One region of the Rhizobium sp. WYJ-E13 genome, then DNA from elsewhere that is predicted to be linked to it. Evidence: predicted binding sites of a transcription regulator. Region 1 holds the regulator's gene; the other holds the start of a gene.
The links. Region 1 encodes LexA, which represses DNA repair genes until DNA is damaged. Its sites were predicted from a motif close to TGTTCNNNNTGTGTTCNG; they were not measured.

Region 1 (4,425 bases):
TGCCGTCTCCGCCGAACGCGCTTTCATCATGATGGCGATCATGCTGGTTGCCGTCTTCTTTGACCGGCCGTCGATCAGCCTTAGAAACGTGGCGCTGTCCGCGCTCGTGATCCTTGCAGTCTCGCCATCGGAGGTGCTGGGGCCGAGTTTCCAGATGTCCTTTGCCGCAACGCTTGCCCTGGTCGCCGGTTACGACCTCTGGAAAGTGCGTCCGATGCGGGAGAATGCCTTTGCCAAGCTGCCGATCCTCAAACCTGTCCTCATGATTGGCGGCTTCTTCGGCGGCATTTTCCTGACGTCGCTCATTGGCGGTTTCTCGACCGCGCTGTTTTCGATCGATCATTTTCACCGGCTGACTGCCTACGGCCTGCCGGCAAATCTCGCGGCCATGCCTGTCATTTCCTTCATCGTCATGCCTGCCGGGATGCTGGCGATGCTGCTGATGCCTTTTGGCCTCGATGGCCCGATGTGGCAGATCGCAGGATTCGGGCTCGATCTGGTGATAAAAATCGCAAAGACGGTATCGAGCTGGGGCGGCAATATCGATGTGGGCCGTTTGCCCGGCTGGTACTTCCCGACAGCCGTCTTCGGGTTTCTGCTGCTAACCTTGCTCAGAACCAGACTGCGGCACGCCGGAACAGCAATCGTTGCGGTTTCCACGCTTGCCGTCGCGTTGCTTCCGGTCGAGGCGATGCCCGACATCACCATCGCCGAAGATGGCGGCCTGGTTGCTGTTGTCGATGGAGAGGCGATAGCTTCGAATCGCGAAAAGCCTCCTGCCTTCATCTTCGAACAATGGCAGCGGGCGCTTACCATGGAAGAGCATCGAAAGCCGTTCATGCTCCAGGCTGTCAATGTCCCCGCTGCGCCTGAAGGCAAACAGCTGCAGCTGTCACGGGATCAGCAGGACGAAGCCAGAGCAGCAATGAGACATGCCGCCGCAAGCTCGCCATCGCGCTTCTCCTGCCAGAAGGGCGCCTGGTGCACTGCCTTGCTCGGGAATGGAAAGAAACTGACGATCATCGACAATGCAGCCTATCTCGGGCCGGCCTGCGATACGGCCGATATCGTCGTTACCCCTGTCCGTTTGCGGTTTGACCATTGTCGCTCCGGCGCATTGCTCTTTACTGGCGAGACACTACGCAGAACAGGCTCGATCGAACTTCGTTTTACCGATAAGGGAACTGAGATCACAACTGCATTCGACACGTTGCGACGGCCCTGGATGCGCCACCGTGCCTATGATTGGCGCAGCGACAGTTTCGCAGACGCCAGTACGTCACCAGTCAGTGATAGCGGCGAATGAGGCCGACGAGCTTGCCCTGGACCTTGACGCGATCCGGCGGGAAGATGCGCGTCTCATAAGCGGGGTTTGCTGCTTCGAGTGCAATCGATGCACCCTTGCGGCGAAAACGCTTGAGCGTCGCTTCCTCCTCGTCGACGAGTGCCACGACAATATCACCGGGATTGGCGGTGCTGCCGTTGCGGATGATGACCGTGTCGCCATCGAAGATGCCGGCTTCGATCATCGAGTCGCCACGAACCTCGAGCGCATAATGCTCACCCGAGCCCAGCATGTCGGCGGGAACATTGATGTCGTGCGTATTGTTCTGGATTGCCGAGATCGGCACGCCGGCGGCGATGCGCCCCATGACCGGCACAGAAATCGAATTGCCGTTGTCGGCAGCAGGTGCAGGCTTTGCCGGAGCGGGAGCCAACGGCTGAGGCTTTCCGAGGCTGCCCTCGATGACGCTCGGCGAAAAGCCGCGCCGAGGCTGCAGGCTTGGGCTGTAGGCTTCCGGCAACTTGATGACTTCGAGCGCGCGTGCCCGGTTCGGAAGCCGGCGAATGAAGCCGCGTTCCTCAAGCGCCGTGATCAGCCGGTGAATACCGGATTTAGAGGCAAGATCCAGCGCATCCTTCATCTCGTCGAAAGACGGCGGAACGCCTGACTCCTTCATCCTTTCGTGAATGAAAAGAAGGAGTTCCTGTTGTTTGCGTGTGAGCATGGCGTGTACCCCAGTCTTGAAACAAATCCAGAACGGACACTATATGTTCCATATGTGTTCTGCAAGTAGCTAAATTTTCGTAAAACTTCTGTTCATTCTGCAGAGAATTTTATTTTTATCGGCGGAAAGCCTGCCTGGCCTTGCTTCGTAGCGTCTGCTGAAGCACATCTCCTGGTGATTGCTAGAGAGTAGCCGATGACCCAGGACATGCTTCCGATTGATCATCTCGTTTTGCCGGTTACCGATATCGACCTTGCCCGCGAAAGGCTGGGCAAGCTTGGTTTCACCGTCGCGCCCGATGCCCGCCATCCCTTCGGCACGGAAAATGCCTGCGTTTTCTTTACCGACAAAACCTACCTTGAGCCATTGGGTGTCGCGAGTGTGGAGGAGAGCGAGGAGACGGCGCGTGAGGGCAATGTCTTCACTGCCCGCAATCAGGCTTTCCGTTTCCGCTGCGGCAGCGAAGGATTGTCCGCCATCGCCTTTGCGACAGGGGATGCAAAGCAAGAACATTCTCGTTTCGTGAAGGGCAGCATCAGTGCCGGTCCTGTGCTGCAGTTCGAACGTCCAGTGAAAATGCCCGATGGTGCAGAAAGTGTTGCCGGCTTCCGGCTCGCCTTCGCTGGCGACCTACGGGCACCGGATTTCTTTCTCTTCGCTGTCGAGCGCATCAACCCGCTTCCGGCCAGCCGCAGCGCGCTGGAGATCCATGCCAATGGCGTGACAGGCATTGCCGAGATCGCGCTCGCGGCGCCCGAGCCGACAGCTTTCGGCGAGTTCGTTCGCGCGGCGGCAAAAGCCGCTTCTGCCGATGTCACGAGTTTCGGGCTGGAGGTGCCGACCGGAAACGCAAAGATCAGCCTGATGACCCCAGAGGGGCTGGAGGCCTATTTCGATCTGGCGACGCCGGATAGCGATCGCGGCCTGCGCGGCCGGGCGATCCTCTTTGCGGTTGCCGATCTGGCCGTGACAGAAGCGCATTTGGCTGCTAACGGGGTGACCTATACACGCAAGGCCAACCGTATTCTTGTGAAGCCCGCGCCCGGTCAGGGCACGCTCTTCGCCTTCGAGGAAACACCATGAGCTCCAATACCAATGCAGAGGTCCGGATCGGCGAAGGCGCTGGCCAGGTTCTGTTTTCCAATTCTGCCAAGCTTTCGCTCATCGCTGGTCCGTGCCAGATGGAAAGCCGCGAGCATGCCTTCATGGTCGGCGGCACGCTGAAGGAGCTGTGCGACAAGCTCGGTATCGGCCTCGTCTACAAGACCTCCTATGACAAGGCAAACCGCACCTCGATTTCCGCCAAGCGCGGTATCGGCCTCGAAAAGGCGATGGAGGTTTTCGACGACCTCAAGAAGGAATTCGGTTTTCCTGTCCTGACGGATGTTCATACGGCAGAACAATGCGCCATTGTCGCTGAAACCGTCGACGTGCTGCAGATCCCGGCCTTCCTCTGCCGCCAGACGGATCTTCTCGTTGCCGCCGCCAAGACCGGCCGCGTCGTCAACGTCAAGAAAGGCCAGTTCCTCGCGCCCTGGGACATGAAGAATGTGCTCGGCAAGCTGAATGCCAGCGGCAATCCGAATATATTGCTTTGCGAACGCGGTGTTTCCTTCGGCTACAACACGCTGGTCTCCGACATGCGTTCCCTGCCGATCATGGCGGCGATGGGCGCTCCTGTTATCTTCGACGCCACGCATTCCGTCGCCCAGCCGGGCGGGCAGGGCGATTCCTCCGGCGGCCAGCGCGAATTCGTTGAAACGCTGGCGCGTGCTGCCGTAGCCGCCGGCGTTGCGGGTGTCTTCATCGAAACCCATGAGGATCCGGACAATGCCCCTTCCGACGGCCCGAACATGGTCTATCTCAAGGATATGCCGCGGCTTCTGGAAAAGCTGCTCGCCTTTGATGCGGTTGCCAAGGGCTGACAGTCAAAAGCCTGACATGATCGTGTTATAGCGACGATCAGACAGGCAGGCCGGAGGTGTCGCAAAGCGCCATTGTAATTTGCGTACCTTCGATTAAGACGGTTTCAAACGATTTATCCACCCACGAGCAGGAAAAAACCATGACTGCAATTACCGATATCATCGCCCGCGAGATTCTCGATAGCCGTGGTAACCCCACCGTCGAAGTCGATGTCTATCTCGAAGACGGCAGCATGGGCCGTGCAGCTGTTCCCTCGGGTGCTTCGACCGGCGCGCATGAAGCTGTCGAAGTGCGCGATGGCGGCAAGCGCTATCTCGGCAAGGGTGTCGAAAAGGCCGTCGAGGCCGCCAACACGGAAATCTTTGACGCGATCGGCGGCATCGACGCCGAAAACCAGATCCAGATCGACAAGATCATGATCGAACTCGACGGCACGCCGAACAAGTCGCGTCTCGGCGCCAACGCCATCCTCGGCGTTTCGCTCGCCGTC
Region 2 (4,425 bases), 1.4 Mb from region 1:
TAATGCGGCATGAAAGCTCCTTCGCAACATGTCTGCCACGGCTTGGCGGATTTTCTTGAAGCCTGTGTGACAGTTGCGCGGCGCCTTACATGCGCATGTGGAAAAGAACGCCGGTCAGTCTTCCAGCGTACCGGCCTTTCGCGTTGCCTTGCTCGGTTGGTCGGCCGCGATCTTCATCAGGTCGCCACGCCGGCGTACGAGCCGATCGGACGTGCGGGTGAGCAGCAGCCCGTCCTGTGGCGCGCGGATATCGATATCGCCTTCGGCAAAGCCCGGGCGGGTGACGATCGTGGCCAGAAGCTCTCCTTCCGAAACGCGCTCGCCGATATTGCGGTGAAACAGCACGGTGCCGCCCTGCGGCGCGCGTACAATCTCGACATTGTCGAGCGGCACGGCCGGCCCGGAAAAGGAAGCATCTCCGGCCGCTTTGCCGCTGACGACACCGCGCCCGATTAGGAACTGCAGAAGACCTTCGGCGTCTTTGTAGGCCATGCCAGGATAGACATCGCGCCGGCCGCGCAGTTCCGCCGTCACGGAAAGCTTGCCCGGAAGCCTCGCCTTGCGCTCGCCCGGCACCTCATATTTCCAGGCGAAGCTAACCGCTTCTTCGAAGGCTGAGCTCTCACCATCCGAAAGCAGCACCGCTTCCATATCGAGCGCGTTCGCAAGATCCGCCGCCTCTGGCCAGAAAGCTTCGTCGATATAGGCATATTGCAGCGATTCATCGTCGCAATGCAGGTCGATCACAAGATCGGCGTCGAGCGCCATATGGATCAGCTCCCGCTTCAGCCGATCGGCAGCCGGATATTTATCAAGCTCGTCAATGAGTTCTGGCTGGTCACGGACGGAGATCAGCGGAAAGTCGCGGTTGAAATTGGTCCTCGAACCGAGATCGAACCGGCCTTGCAGTTCGCCGAAATGCGATTGTGCCGCTCCGATCGGGTTTGCCTGAGGCACGAGCGTGATATCACCGGTGATCCGCCCTTCGCTTTCGGCCTCCCGCAACTTGCCGCAGAGGAAATGCGCCAGCGCCGTTCCCGGCAGTTCGTTCGCATGCAGTGCGGCCTGGATATAGACCTTGGGCGCGGCAGGATCATTTCCCTTGAAACGCATGACTGGCAACCGCCATTCGATGCCGGGAGTATCTCCGGGGATGATGATCTCTGAAACGTCCACTGTCTTGCTCCGCATTTCGTATTGGGTGGGGAGTCTTATGCGAATCCCCCTCCAAGGCGCAAGCGCGACTCAGCCGAGCAGCGGCCAACGGCCGACGACGTTGTGCTCGCTCTTTCCATAGATGCTGTGGATCAGCAGGAATTCGCGAATATTCCACTGCACCGGCCGGTTCAGCTTTTCAGGCAGAACGGTCTTGCGATCGTAGAGCAGCGTCATGTGCGGCGTCAGATGGCCACCGAGGTTATAGGGCAATCCAGCCTCGTATAAGCCCTCCTGGATTTGGCGACGAAGATCCAGCAGTGCCTCGTTTTCCTGCCGGCTGCAGATGACGAAGGCCTGCGGCTCGCCTGGATGGCTGAAGCTTATGACCTCATCGAGCACGAGATCGAACGGCCGGGCGCGCACTGTCGCAGCAACCTGTTCTGCGCCGAACACGATATCCTGCGGCAGCCTGCGGTAGGCGCCGATGCCATTCAGCGTGACATGAAGCAACTCGCGGGGCCGCGAAGGCTCGGTCAGTGAATGGGCGTTGCGATAGGCCTGAGCGATCTCCAGCGCTTCGGAAGCCGCTTCGGTGGTCGGGCGAAGCATGAAGAACAGCCTGTGGTGACGTTCCCCGACGGGATTGGATTTCTTCCGGGGATCCGAGCCATTCGGATCGAGTGGAAAATGAGGCATTTGAACTACGGACTGCATCGCCCGCCTCCTTGTTGCACAAGGAGAAGCTTACCGAAGTTGTTCTCTTTGTAAAGAACAAAACAAGAACATTTATCGCAGAAAGTTATGCTCGAAACCGAAACGGCTACCGAAAGGCAGCCGTTTGCAGGCATCGAATTAACGGGGAATGCACGTCTTAGGCAGCGTTCTTGACGACGTCAGTTGCCTTCTTCGAAGACTTGGCGCGCGCGGCCTTTGGCGGCACGAGACGAAGAATGTCCTCTGCCAAAAGACGAGCATTGCCCTGCGCCTTGTCGAGGTTGCTGACGCGGGCAGGATCCATCGTATAGAGGCTGCCGCCGGAGACGAACATGTCGCGGTAGGCGGCGCGTTCGATCAGTGCCGTATCGATGACGTTCACCTGCTGCTGCGCCAGCAGTCCCTTGACGGCCAGGAGCGCACGCGTGGTGATGATCGAGCTGATGCGGGTCAGGACGACCGAATGCGGGATGCGGATATCGTGCTGGGAAGCAAGCTGCTTCATGATTTCCAGCACCTGCGCGCCGCCGACGGCATCCATGGCGCAGCCCTGCACCGGAACCATGACATGATCGGAAAAGCCGATGGCCTTCGCCATCAATGGGCTCATGCCGGCCGGCAGGTCGACGATGATATAACCGCCGCGCTTCTTGAGGTCCTTGATCTGCTGTTCGATCGTATCTTCCGCGACATTGGAGATCACGGCGAATTCGGCTGCTTCACCGGACAGACGGCGCCAGCGGCTGGCCCATTGCTGCGGATCGGCATCCAGAACGGAAACGCGATGGCCACGGCGAGCCAGTTCTGTGGCAAGAACGAGAGCGACCGTCGTCTTGCCAGCGCCCCCTTTCGTATTCGCAAATGTAATGATTGGCATCGATTTACCTCGGGTTGATGAGTTGGCGGCGGTCATCCCTGGGAGAGGCCCGTCTCGGGCTTTAAGGAACAGCGGCTTTCGCAGTGATGAGATGAAAAGGTCAAACAGCAACCTTGCGTGGCGCTGTTTTACCTTGCTTTCCGAGGTTGATTTTTTTTGGGGTGCAATTCTTAGCCGACCAGTGGCAGCGAGCCGCGGTGCTTACCGAACTTTAGGGCGTTAAAATCACTCAGCAGCCTGGCGTGGCTGTATTTTGTGGCAACGCGTCTACGATAAAAATAGTCAGCGACCTTTGGTGTGTGATGATGTCTGCAAGTGATGAAGAGAAAATTGAACTTTTGCATTGCTTGTTGAAGCGTTTCGAAACGCCACCAGCAATTTTGATTAGCGATGCCAAATGCTGGAGCATATGCTCGCGCGCGCAGTTGAACTGGCTTCTATCGACCCGCGTTCGATAACCTTCCGATATTGGACCGAACTGGATGGCTCCATTCGAATTGCTACAGAGTGCCTGGATTTACGGCGTCTTTACTTCGTGATCGAGGATTTTTCGAATTGGCTCACTGATCTCTCGATAGAAATCAACCTATATCAAAATGGAGAACGCCAAATTCATCGAAATGATAGCGCGCCCCCCCTCACTCCCACTCGATCGTGCCCGGCGGTTTGCTCGTCACATCGTAGACCACGCGGTTGATACCGCGGACTTCGTTGATGATGCGGGTGGCGGCGCGGCCGAGGAATTCCATGTCGTAATGGTAGAAATCCGCCGTCATGCCGTCGACGGAGGTCACGGCGCGGAGCGCGCAGACGAATTCGTAGGTGCGGCCGTCGCCCATGACGCCGACGGTCTGGACCGGCAGCAGCACGGCGAAAGCCTGCCAGATCGCGTCATAGAGACCGGCCTTGCGGATCTCGTCGAGATAAATCGCATCGGCCTCACGCAGGATCTCGAGCTTCTCGCGGGTGATGCCGCCTGGGCAGCGGATGGCAAGGCCTGGACCCGGGAAGGGATGGCGGCCGATAAAGCTGTCCGGCAGGCCGAGTTCCTTGCCGAGCGTGCGTACTTCATCCTTGAAGAGTTCGCGCAGCGGCTCGACGAGCTGCATCTTCATGCGCTCCGGCAGGCCGCCGACATTGTGGTGCGACTTGATGGTGACCGACGGGCCGCCGGTGAAGGAAACGGACTCGATCACATCAGGATAGAGCGTGCCCTGGCCGAGGAAATCGGCGCCGCCGAGCTTCCTGGCTTCGTCCTCGAACGTCTCGATGAAGAGGCGGCCGATGATCTTGCGCTTGGTTTCCGGGTCGGAAACGCCTTCCAGTTCGCCGATGAAGCGGTCGGCGGCGTCGACATGGATCAGGTGCAGATTGTAGTGCTCGCGGAACATGGCGACGACGCCTGCGGCCTCGTCCTTGCGCATAAGGCCGTGGTCGACGAGGATGCAGGTCAGCTGGTCGCCGACGGCTTCGTGAATGAGTAAGGCTGCAACCGAGGAATCCACGCCGCCTGATAGCGCGCAGATGACGCGCTTGTCGCCGACTTGCTTGCGGATGTCCTCGACGGCCTTCTGGCGGTAGGCGGACATGGTCCAGTCGCCCTGGATGCCGGCGATGTTATGGATGAAATTCGCGATCAGCTTGGCGCCATCGGGCGTATGCACGACCTCCGGATG

Region 2: a site for LexA is predicted at 1,926-1,943, ahead of KQ933_RS21225 (2'-5' RNA ligase family protein). Genes of this name have one in related genera too.

The regions. Positions count from the first base shown of each region.
Region 1 covers NZ_CP076853.1:1,332,496-1,336,920, forward strand. The annotation lists gene KQ933_RS06745 (ComEC/Rec2 family competence protein) at 1-1,306, shown strand, start outside; gene lexA (transcriptional repressor LexA) at 1,287-2,009, opposite strand; gene KQ933_RS06755 (VOC family protein) at 2,205-3,092, shown strand; gene kdsA (3-deoxy-8-phosphooctulonate synthase) at 3,089-3,934, shown strand; gene eno (phosphopyruvate hydratase) at 4,075-4,425, shown strand, end outside.
Region 2 covers NZ_CP076853.1:4,286,152-4,290,576, forward strand. The annotation lists gene KQ933_RS21215 (TIGR03364 family FAD-dependent oxidoreductase) at 1-11, opposite strand, end outside; gene KQ933_RS21220 (succinylglutamate desuccinylase/aspartoacylase family protein) at 115-1,176, opposite strand; gene KQ933_RS21225 (2'-5' RNA ligase family protein) at 1,246-1,872, opposite strand; gene KQ933_RS21230 (ParA family protein) at 2,030-2,749, opposite strand; gene guaA (glutamine-hydrolyzing GMP synthase) at 3,388-4,425, opposite strand, start outside.